2 regions of the Pseudomonas sp. NPDC077186 genome follow, and region 1 is predicted to be linked to the other one. Evidence: predicted binding sites of a transcription regulator. Region 1 holds the regulator's gene; the other holds the start of a gene.

Region 1 (4,410 bases):
TCGGCGCCGCATTGGGAAGCGCGGCCGCCTGGGCCCTGCCGTCCGACCGCGAGCAGCCGATCCGCATCCAGGCCGACAGCGCCGAACTGGACGACAAGCAGGGCGTGGCGGTGTATCGCGGCGACGTGATCATCACCCAGGGCACCCTGAAGATCACCGGCGACACCGTGACCATCACCCAGACCGCCAGCGGCGACATCGACGTGTTCACCTCGGTGGGCAACCTCGCCTACTACGAGCAGAAGCCGGCGGTGGACAAGGAAATCGTCAAGGCCTACGGCCGCACCATCCAGTATTTCTCCAGCAACGAGCGTATCGTGCTGATCGACCAGGCCAAGGTGATCCAGGAAGGCAACACCTTCGAAGGCGAGAAGATCGTCTACGACACCCAGCGCCAGATCGTCAACGCCGGCCGCGCCACGGGCACCAACGTCAGCACGCCGCGCCCGCGCATCGACATGATCATCCAGCCGAAGAACAAACCCGCGGACCAGCAGGCACAGCAGTAATGGCCATTCTCAAAGCCCAACACCTGGCCAAGAGCTACAAGGGCCGCCAGGTCGTCCGCGACGTCAGCCTGAGCATCGAGAGCGGACAGATCGTCGGCCTGCTCGGCCCCAACGGCGCCGGCAAGACCACCTGCTTCTACATGATCGTCGGCCTGGTGCGCGCCGATCAGGGCCGCGTGCGCATCGACGACCTCGACGTCAGCCACCAGCCCATGCACGGCCGCGCCCGCGCCGGGATCGGCTACCTGCCGCAGGAAGCCTCGATCTTCCGCAAGCTGTCGGTGGCCGACAACATCATGGCCATCCTCGAGACGCGCAAGGACCTGGACCGCGCCGGCCGCCAGGCGGAGCTGGAAAACCTGCTGCAGGAATTCCACATCCACCACATCTCAGGCAGCCTCGGCATGAGCCTGTCCGGCGGCGAGCGGCGCCGCGTGGAAATCGCCCGCGCCCTGGCCACCAACCCCAAGTTCATCCTGCTCGACGAGCCCTTCGCCGGCGTCGACCCGATCTCGGTGGGCGACATCAAGCAGATCATCCACCACCTCAAGACCAAGGGCATCGGCATCCTGATCACCGATCACAACGTGCGCGAGACCTTGGACATCTGCGAAACCGCCTACATCGTCAACGACGGCCAGCTGATCGCCGAGGGCGACGCCGAGACCATCCTCGCCAACCAGACGGTGAAAGAGGTGTACCTGGGCCATGAGTTCCGCTTGTAGGCACCGATTACTCCCACTACAGAAAGATTACAAGACCTAGGCAAACCCCCTAAACTCAGGCATATAATTTGCTTCCTGGTGGCGCCCCGGCGCCCTGTAGTGGAAGGCGTAACCCGCCGGTGAATTAAGGTCTGCAATGAAACCATCGCTAGTCCTCAAGATGGGCCAGCAGCTGACGATGACCCCGCAGCTGCAACAGGCTATCCGCCTCCTCCAACTGTCGACCCTGGACCTGCAACAGGAAATCCAGGAGGCACTGGAGTCCAACCCCATGCTCGAGCGCCAGGAAGACGGCGACGACTTCGACAACAGCGACCCCATGGCCGACGGCGCGGAAAGCGCCGCGCCCACCCCGAGCAAGGAAGACAGCTACCAGGAAACCACCCCCACGGTGGACAACCTGGAAGACGGCGAGTGGAACGAACGCATCCCCAACGAACTGCCGGTCGATACCGCCTGGGAAGACGTCTACCAGACCAGCGCCAGCAGCCTGCCGAGCAACGACGACGACGAGTGGGACTTCACCACCCGCACCTCCAGCGGCGAGAGCCTGCACAGCCACCTGCTCTGGCAACTCAACCTGGCGCCGATGTCGGACAAGGATCGGCTGATCGCCGCCACCTTGATCGACTGCATCAACAACGACGGCTACCTGGAAGAAAGCCTCGAGGAAGTCGCCGAATCCTTCGACCCCGAACTGGACGTCGAGCTGGACGAGGTGGAAGTGGTGCTGCACCGCATCCAGCAGTTCGAGCCGGCCGGCATCGGCGCCCGCGACCTGCGCGAATGCCTGCTGCTGCAACTGCGCCAGCTGCCCGCCGGCACGCCCTGGCTGAGCGAGACCCAGCGCGTGGTCGGCGACTACCTGGAACTGCTCGGCAGCCGCGATTACGCCCAGCTGATGCGCCGCAGCAAGCTCAAGGAAGACGAGCTCAAGCAGGTCATCGACCTGATCCAGCGCCTCAACCCGCGCCCGGGTTCGCAGATCGAGTCCAGCGAGCCGGAGTACGTGGTGCCCGACGTCATCGTGCGCAAGCACAACGACCGCTGGCTGGTGGAGCTGAACCAGGAGGCCATGCCGCGCCTGCGGGTCAACCCGCAGTACGCCGGCTTCGTCAAACGCGCCGACTCCAGCGCCGACAACACCTTCATGCGCAACCAGCTGCAGGAAGCGCGCTGGTTTATCAAGAGCCTGCAGAGCCGCAACGAGACGCTGATGAAGGTCGCCACGCAGATCGTCGAGCACCAGCGCGGCTTCCTCGACTACGGCGACGAGGCGATGAAGCCGCTGGTGCTGCACGATATCGCCGAGGCGGTGGGCATGCACGAGTCGACCATCTCGCGGGTCACCACGCAGAAATTCATGCACACCCCGCGCGGCATTTACGAGCTGAAATACTTCTTCTCCAGCCACGTCAGCACCGCCGAGGGTGGCGAATGCTCGTCCACCGCGATCCGCGCCATCATCAAAAAACTGGTTGCCGCAGAAAACGCGAAAAAGCCGTTGAGCGACAGCAAGATCGCTGGTTTACTGGAGGCACAAGGCATCCAAGTCGCCCGTCGGACAGTCGCCAAGTACCGCGAATCCCTCGGCATAGCGCCCTCCAGCGAGCGCAAGCGACTGATGTAGGCCAGATCGATTGGAAGCCTCTCGCTTCCAAGCCAAAGTGTTCCGGCGGCGGGTCGCATAGGACCCGCCTCTTACACAAGGCAACAAGGAGAAAGCGGTATGCAAGTCAACATCAGTGGACACCAGCTGGATGTGACCGACGCCCTGCGTGACTATATCGGCGAGAAACTCGGCCGATTGGAACGCCACTTCGACAAGATCACCAACGTTCAGGTGACCATGGAGGTCGAGAAGCTCAAGCAGAAGATCGAAGCTACCCTGCACGTCGCCGGCGGCGAGGTCGTCGCCAACGCCGAACACCAAGACATGTACGCCGCCATCGACCTGTTGGCCGACAAACTCGACCGTCAACTCATCAAGCACAAGGAAAAGCAGCTCGAACGCCTGCAAGGCGCCACGGCCCGCTGACATTCCCCATCCATGATCCGACTTGAAAACATCCTGACCCCCGGCCGTTCCCTGGTGAACGTGCCGGGCGGCAGTAAGAAACGCGTGCTCGAACAGATCGCCAACCTGGTGGCACGCGACCTGCCCGACCTGGATGCCCAGGACATCTTCGAAAGCCTGATCGCCCGCGAGAAGCTCGGCTCCACCGGCTTCGGCAACGGCATCGCCATTCCCCACTGCCGCCTGGCCGGCTGCAGCGCGCCGATCAGCGCGGTGCTGCGCCTGGACACCGCGGTGGACTTCGACGCCATCGACGGCGCCCCGGTCGACCTGCTGTTCGTCCTGCTGGTGCCGGAAGCGGCCACCGACGCCCACCTCGAACTGCTGCGCCAGATCGCCAGCATGCTCGACCGCCAGGACGTGCGCGAACGTCTGCGCCAGGCCCCGGCCAGCGCGGATCTGTACCAGGTGGTCGTGGACATCCAGAACGGTCAATAAGCATGCGCCTGATCATCGTCAGCGGTCGCTCCGGCTCGGGCAAGAGCACCGCCCTCGATGTACTTGAGGACAACGGCTTCTACTGCATCGACAACCTGCCCGCCGGCCTGCTGCCGGACCTGGCCGAGCGCGCCCTGCTCAACAGCGAGATGTTGCTGCCGCAGGTGGCGGTGTCGATCGACGCGCGCAACCTGCAGAGCCACCTCAAGCGCTTCCCGGATCTGCTCGAACAGGTGCGCCAGCGCAATATCCGCTGCGACATCCTCTACCTCGACGCCGACGACGAAACTCTGCTCAAGCGCTTCTCGGAAACCCGCCGGCGCCACCCGCTGACCGACGAGAACCGCTCGCTGGCCGAGGCCATCGCCGACGAGAGCCAGGTGCTGGCGCCCATCGTCGACCTGGCCGACCTGAAGATCGACACCACCCACCTCAACCTCTACCAGCTGCGCGACAGCCTCAAGCTGCGCCTGCTGGGCCAGCCTGAGCCGGGCACCGCCTTCCTGATCGAATCCTTCGGTTTCAAGCGCGGCATGCCGGTGGACGCCGACCTGGTGTTCGACGCGCGCTGCCTGCCCAACCCCTACTGGAAGCCGGAACTGCGCGACTTCTCCGGGCTGCAGCAGCCGGTGGTCGACTACCTGGCGGCGCAACCGGAGGT
Region 2 (4,410 bases), on a different contig from region 1:
GATGCCTTCGACTATGTAGGCGCTGACCCCGCTCTGGATCGCCTGGCGCATCACGCCGGGGTCGTGCTCGTCGGTGAACATGACGATCGGCCGCGGCTGGTCGCGGCTGACCAGCACCACCTGTTCCATCACGTCGCGGCTGGGGGATTCGGTGTCGATCAGGATCACGTCGGGGCGCACCGCTTCGACCCGCTCGGGCAGGTCGATGGTCAGCCCGGACTCGTCGATCACCTCGAAGCCGGCCTCGATCAGCGCGCACTTGAGGCGGCCGACCTTCTTCGGGGTGTCGTTGATCAGCAGGATACGCAGCATCGTGGACTCTCCGGGCGATTACAGGGCGACAGCCGGGCTGTCGGCCAGGGCATGGAGGCGGAAGCTGCGGGCGTAGCCGGCCGGGTCGCTGCCGTCCCAGCGGGTGCCATCCTGCAGCGTGGCGCTGCGCATGTCCGCGGGTATGGGGATATTCAGCGCCTGCGCGGCCTCGCGGTAAAGCCCCAGTTGTTGCACCTGGTGGGCGACGCCGAGGTAGTCGGGATCGTCGCGCAGCAGGCCCCAGCGGCGGAACTGGGTCATGAACCACATGGCATCGGAGAGGTAGGGCAGGTTCACCGCCCCCTCGCCATGAAAACGCAGCGGATGGGCGTCCTGCCAGGCATGGCCGAGGCCGTCCTGATACTGGCCGAGAAAACGGGGCTGAATGGCCGACAGCGGTGCGTCGACGTAGTCGCGGCCGCTGAGCAGTTGTGCCGTGCTGCGCTTGTTCTCCTCGCCCTCGTCGATGAAGCGGCTGGCTTCCAGTACCGCCATGATCAGCGCGCGGGCGGTATTGGGATACTGCAGGGCGAATTCGCGGGTGCAGCCGAGCACCTTCTCGGGATGATCGGCCCAGATCGACTGACTGGTGGCGACGGTGCAGCCAAGGCCCTCGTCCACCGCCTGCGCGCTCCACGGCTCGCCGACGCAGAGACCGTCGATGCGGCGGGCCTTGAGGTGCGCGATCATCTGCGGCGGCGGCACCACCACGCTGTCGACGTCGTGCAGCGGGTGGATGCCCTGGCTGGCCAGCCAGTAATACAGCCACATGGCGTGGGTGCCGGTGGGGAAGGTCTGGGCGAAGGTCAGGCGTGCACCTTGTTGGTGCGCGTGCTGCTGCAGTGCTTCGCCACTGCTCACGCCTGCGGCCAGCAGCGGCTGCGACAGGTTGATGCTCTGGCCGTTCTGGTTCAGGCCCATCAAGACCGCCATGTCGGTGGCCGGAGCGCCACCCAGGCCGAACTGGACACCGTAGATCAGGCCGTAGAGGCTGTGCGCGGCGTCCAGTTCGCCGCTCAGCAGCTTGTCGCGCAGCCCGGCCCAGGAGCTCTGGCGCTGCAGATTGAGGGTCAGTCCGTGCTTCTCGGCGAAGCCCTGAGTGGCGGCCACTATCACCGAGGCGGCATCGGTCAGGGCCATGAAGCCGATGTTCAGCGTGCGCTTCTCCGGCGCATCGCCGATCCCGGTTCCACCCGGCGCATCGCTGAGGGCTGCTTGTTGTTCGCTCATGTTGCTTGTCCCTTCTCCACGCAAAAAGGCGCCGTACCCACGTCCGCCACTGGGGCAGCAGGGGGCACGACGCCATTGTCGTGAGCGGCTTCCGCCGTTGGAAGCGCTCTGTTATCGGGACTGAAGCAATGCATATGCCATCACGGCCAGCGTGTTGGCGTTTGCCGACCTTGAGGGGGAGGCGCTAGCTAGCGCTCCAGCATCTGCTTGACGTTGCTCTGCGGGATCTGCTGCTTGCGGCCTTCGCTGTCGGTGAACTCGAGCATGCCGGTATCCCGATCCAGCTCCGGTTTGCCGTCGCTGGTGAGCATCTGCCCGTCGGTGGTGGTGATGATGTACTCGCTGCTGCAGCCGGCCAGGCCGAACAGGCACAGGGCGGCGATGATCCATGGCTTCATGATGGTCTCCTGAATGGTCGTATGGGGTGTCCCCAATTCAGAAGGTAGACGCTGCCGTTGCCGCCGCAAGGCGCTGCGACGATTTGCGCTTGCTATAAACAACAAGCCCCGCACGAGGCGGGGCTTGTTCTACAGCGCTTTGATCAGGCCTGAACGACCGGGATCTTGGCGTTGGCCGCCGCTTCGCGGAAGTCGGCGATCTGGTCGAAGCTCAGGTAACGGTAGATGTCGCCAGCCATGCTGTCGATATCCTTGGCGTAAACCATGTACTCCTCGACGGTCGGCAGCTTGCCGAGAATCGAAGCGACCGCGGCCAGTTCGGCAGAGGCCAGGTACACGTTGGCGCCATCGCCCAGACGGTTCGGGAAGTTACGGGTGGAGGTCGACACCACAGTGGAGTTGGCAGCGACGCGAGCCTGGTTACCCATGCACAGCGAGCAGCCCGGCATCTCCATGCGTGCACCGGCCTTGCCGTAGATGCCGTAGTAGCCTTCTTCGGTCAGCTGGTGAGCATCCATCTTGGTCGGCGGCGACAGCCACAGACGGGTCGGGATACCGCCCTTGACCTTGTCCAGCAGCTTGCCGGCGGCGCGGAAGTGACCGATGTTGGTCATGCACGAGCCGATAAACACTTCGTCGATCTTGTCGCCAGCCACGCTGGACAGCAGACGGGCGTCGTCCGGGTCGTTCGGCGCGCACAGTACCGGCTCGTTGAGCTGGGCCAGGTCGATCTCGATCACTTCGGCGTACTCGGCGTCCTTGTCGGCTTCCATCAGTACCGGGTTGGCCAGCCAGGCTTCCATCGCCTGAGCACGACGCTCCAGGGTACGGGCATCGCCGTAGCCTTCGCTGATCATCCAGCGCAGCAGGGTGATGTTGGACTGCAGGTATTCGGCGATGGCCGCTTCCGGCAGCTTGATGGTGCAACCGGCAGCCGAACGCTCGGCGGAGGCGTCGGACAGCTCGAACGCCTGCTCGACGGTCAGGTTGTCCAGGCCTTCGATCTCGAGGATGCGGCCGGAGAAGATGTTCTTCTTGCCTTTCTTCTCGACGGTCAGCAGGCCCTTCTGGATGGCGTAATAGGGGATGGCATGGACCAGGTCACGCAATGTGATACCCGGTTGCATCTTGCCCTTGAAACGCACCAGCACGGATTCCGGCATGTCCAGCGGCATGACGCCGGTGGCGGCGGCGAAGGCGACCAGGCCGGAGCCGGCCGGGAAGGAAATGCCGATCGGGAAACGGGTGTGCGAGTCGCCACCGGTGCCGACGGTGTCAGGCAGCAGCATGCGGTTCAGCCAGCTGTGGATGATGCCGTCGCCCGGACGCAGGGACACGCCGCCACGGGTGCGGATGAAATCCGGCAGGGTGTGGTGGGTGGTGACGTCGATCGGCTTCGGATAGGCCGCGGTGTGGCAGAAGGACTGCATCACCAGGTCGGCGGAGAAGCCCAGGCACGCCAGGTCTTTCAGCTCGTCGCGGGTCATCGGGCCAGTGGTGTCCTGGGAGCCGACGGTGGTCATCTTCGGTTCGCAGTAGGTGCCCGGACGCACGCCTTCGACGCCGCAGGCCTTGCCGACCATCTTCTGCGCCAGGGTGAAGCCCTTGCCGCTGTCAGCCGGCTGCTCCGGCTTCTTGAACAGGTCGGAGGAGCCCAGGCCCAGTTCGGCGCGCGCCTTCTCGGTCAGGCCACGGCCGACGATCAGCGGGATACGGCCGCCAGCGCGGACTTCGTCGAGCAGCACCGGGGTTTTCAGTTCGAAGGTGGTGATGACGTCGTCGGTGCCGTGCTTGCAGACTTTGCCGGCGTACGGGTAGACGTCGATCACGTCGCCCATGTTGATGTTCGAGACGTCGAACTCGATCGGCAGGGCGCCGGCATCTTCCATGGTGTTGTAGAAGATCGGGGCGATCTTGGTGCCGAAGCAGAAGCCGCCAGCGCGCTTGTTCGGCACGTACGGAATGTCGTCGCCGAAGAACCACAGCACCGAGTTGGTGGCGGATTTGCGCGAGGAACCGGTACCGACCACGTCACCGACGTAGGCGACCGGGAAACCCTTGGCCTTGATCTCTTCGATCTGCTTCAGCGGGCCAATGGCGCCTTGCTGCTCCGGCACGATGCCGTCGCGAGCCATTTTCAGCATGGCCAGGGCGTGCAGCGGGATGTCGGGGCGCGACCAGGCGTCCGGGGCAGGGGACAGGTCGTCGGTGTTGGTTTCGCCAGGCACCTTGAACACGGCCAGGCTGTACTTCTCGGCGATGGCCGGCTTGTTGGTGAACCACTCGCCATCGGCCCAGGACTGCATCACGGCTTTGGCGTTGGCATTGCCAGCCTTGGCTTTTTCGGCGACGTCGTGGAAGGCGTCGAACATCAGCAGGGTGTGCTTGAGTTGTTCGGCGGCAACGGTGCCCAGGGTGGCATCGTCCAGCAGCTCGACCATGGTGGCGATGTTGTAGCCGCCCTGCATGG

The links. Region 1 encodes sigma-54, which starts transcription at its own class of promoters, with help from an activator protein. Its sites were predicted from a motif close to ANTGGCATNNANNTTGCTNT; they were not measured.
Region 2: a site for sigma-54 is predicted at 1,665-1,684, ahead of ACIGKL_RS00965 (CmpA/NrtA family ABC transporter substrate-binding protein). Genes of this name have one in related genera too.

Annotation. Positions count from the first base shown of each region.
Region 1 covers NZ_JBITWE010000002.1:172,985-177,394, forward strand. Annotated here, with positions in the region: gene lptA (lipopolysaccharide transport periplasmic protein LptA) at 1-509, shown strand, start outside; gene lptB (LPS export ABC transporter ATP-binding protein) at 509-1,234, shown strand; gene ACIGKL_RS09455 (RNA polymerase factor sigma-54) at 1,371-2,864, shown strand; gene hpf (ribosome hibernation-promoting factor, HPF/YfiA family) at 2,964-3,272, shown strand; gene ptsN (PTS IIA-like nitrogen regulatory protein PtsN) at 3,285-3,749, shown strand; gene rapZ (RNase adapter RapZ) at 3,752-4,410, shown strand, end outside.
Region 2 covers NZ_JBITWE010000001.1:206,712-211,121, reverse strand. Annotated here, with positions in the region: gene ACIGKL_RS00970 (ANTAR domain-containing response regulator) at 1-312, opposite strand, end outside; gene ACIGKL_RS00965 (CmpA/NrtA family ABC transporter substrate-binding protein) at 331-1,542, opposite strand; gene ACIGKL_RS00960 (YgdI/YgdR family lipoprotein) at 1,731-1,940, opposite strand; gene acnB (bifunctional aconitate hydratase 2/2-methylisocitrate dehydratase) at 2,084-4,410, opposite strand, start outside.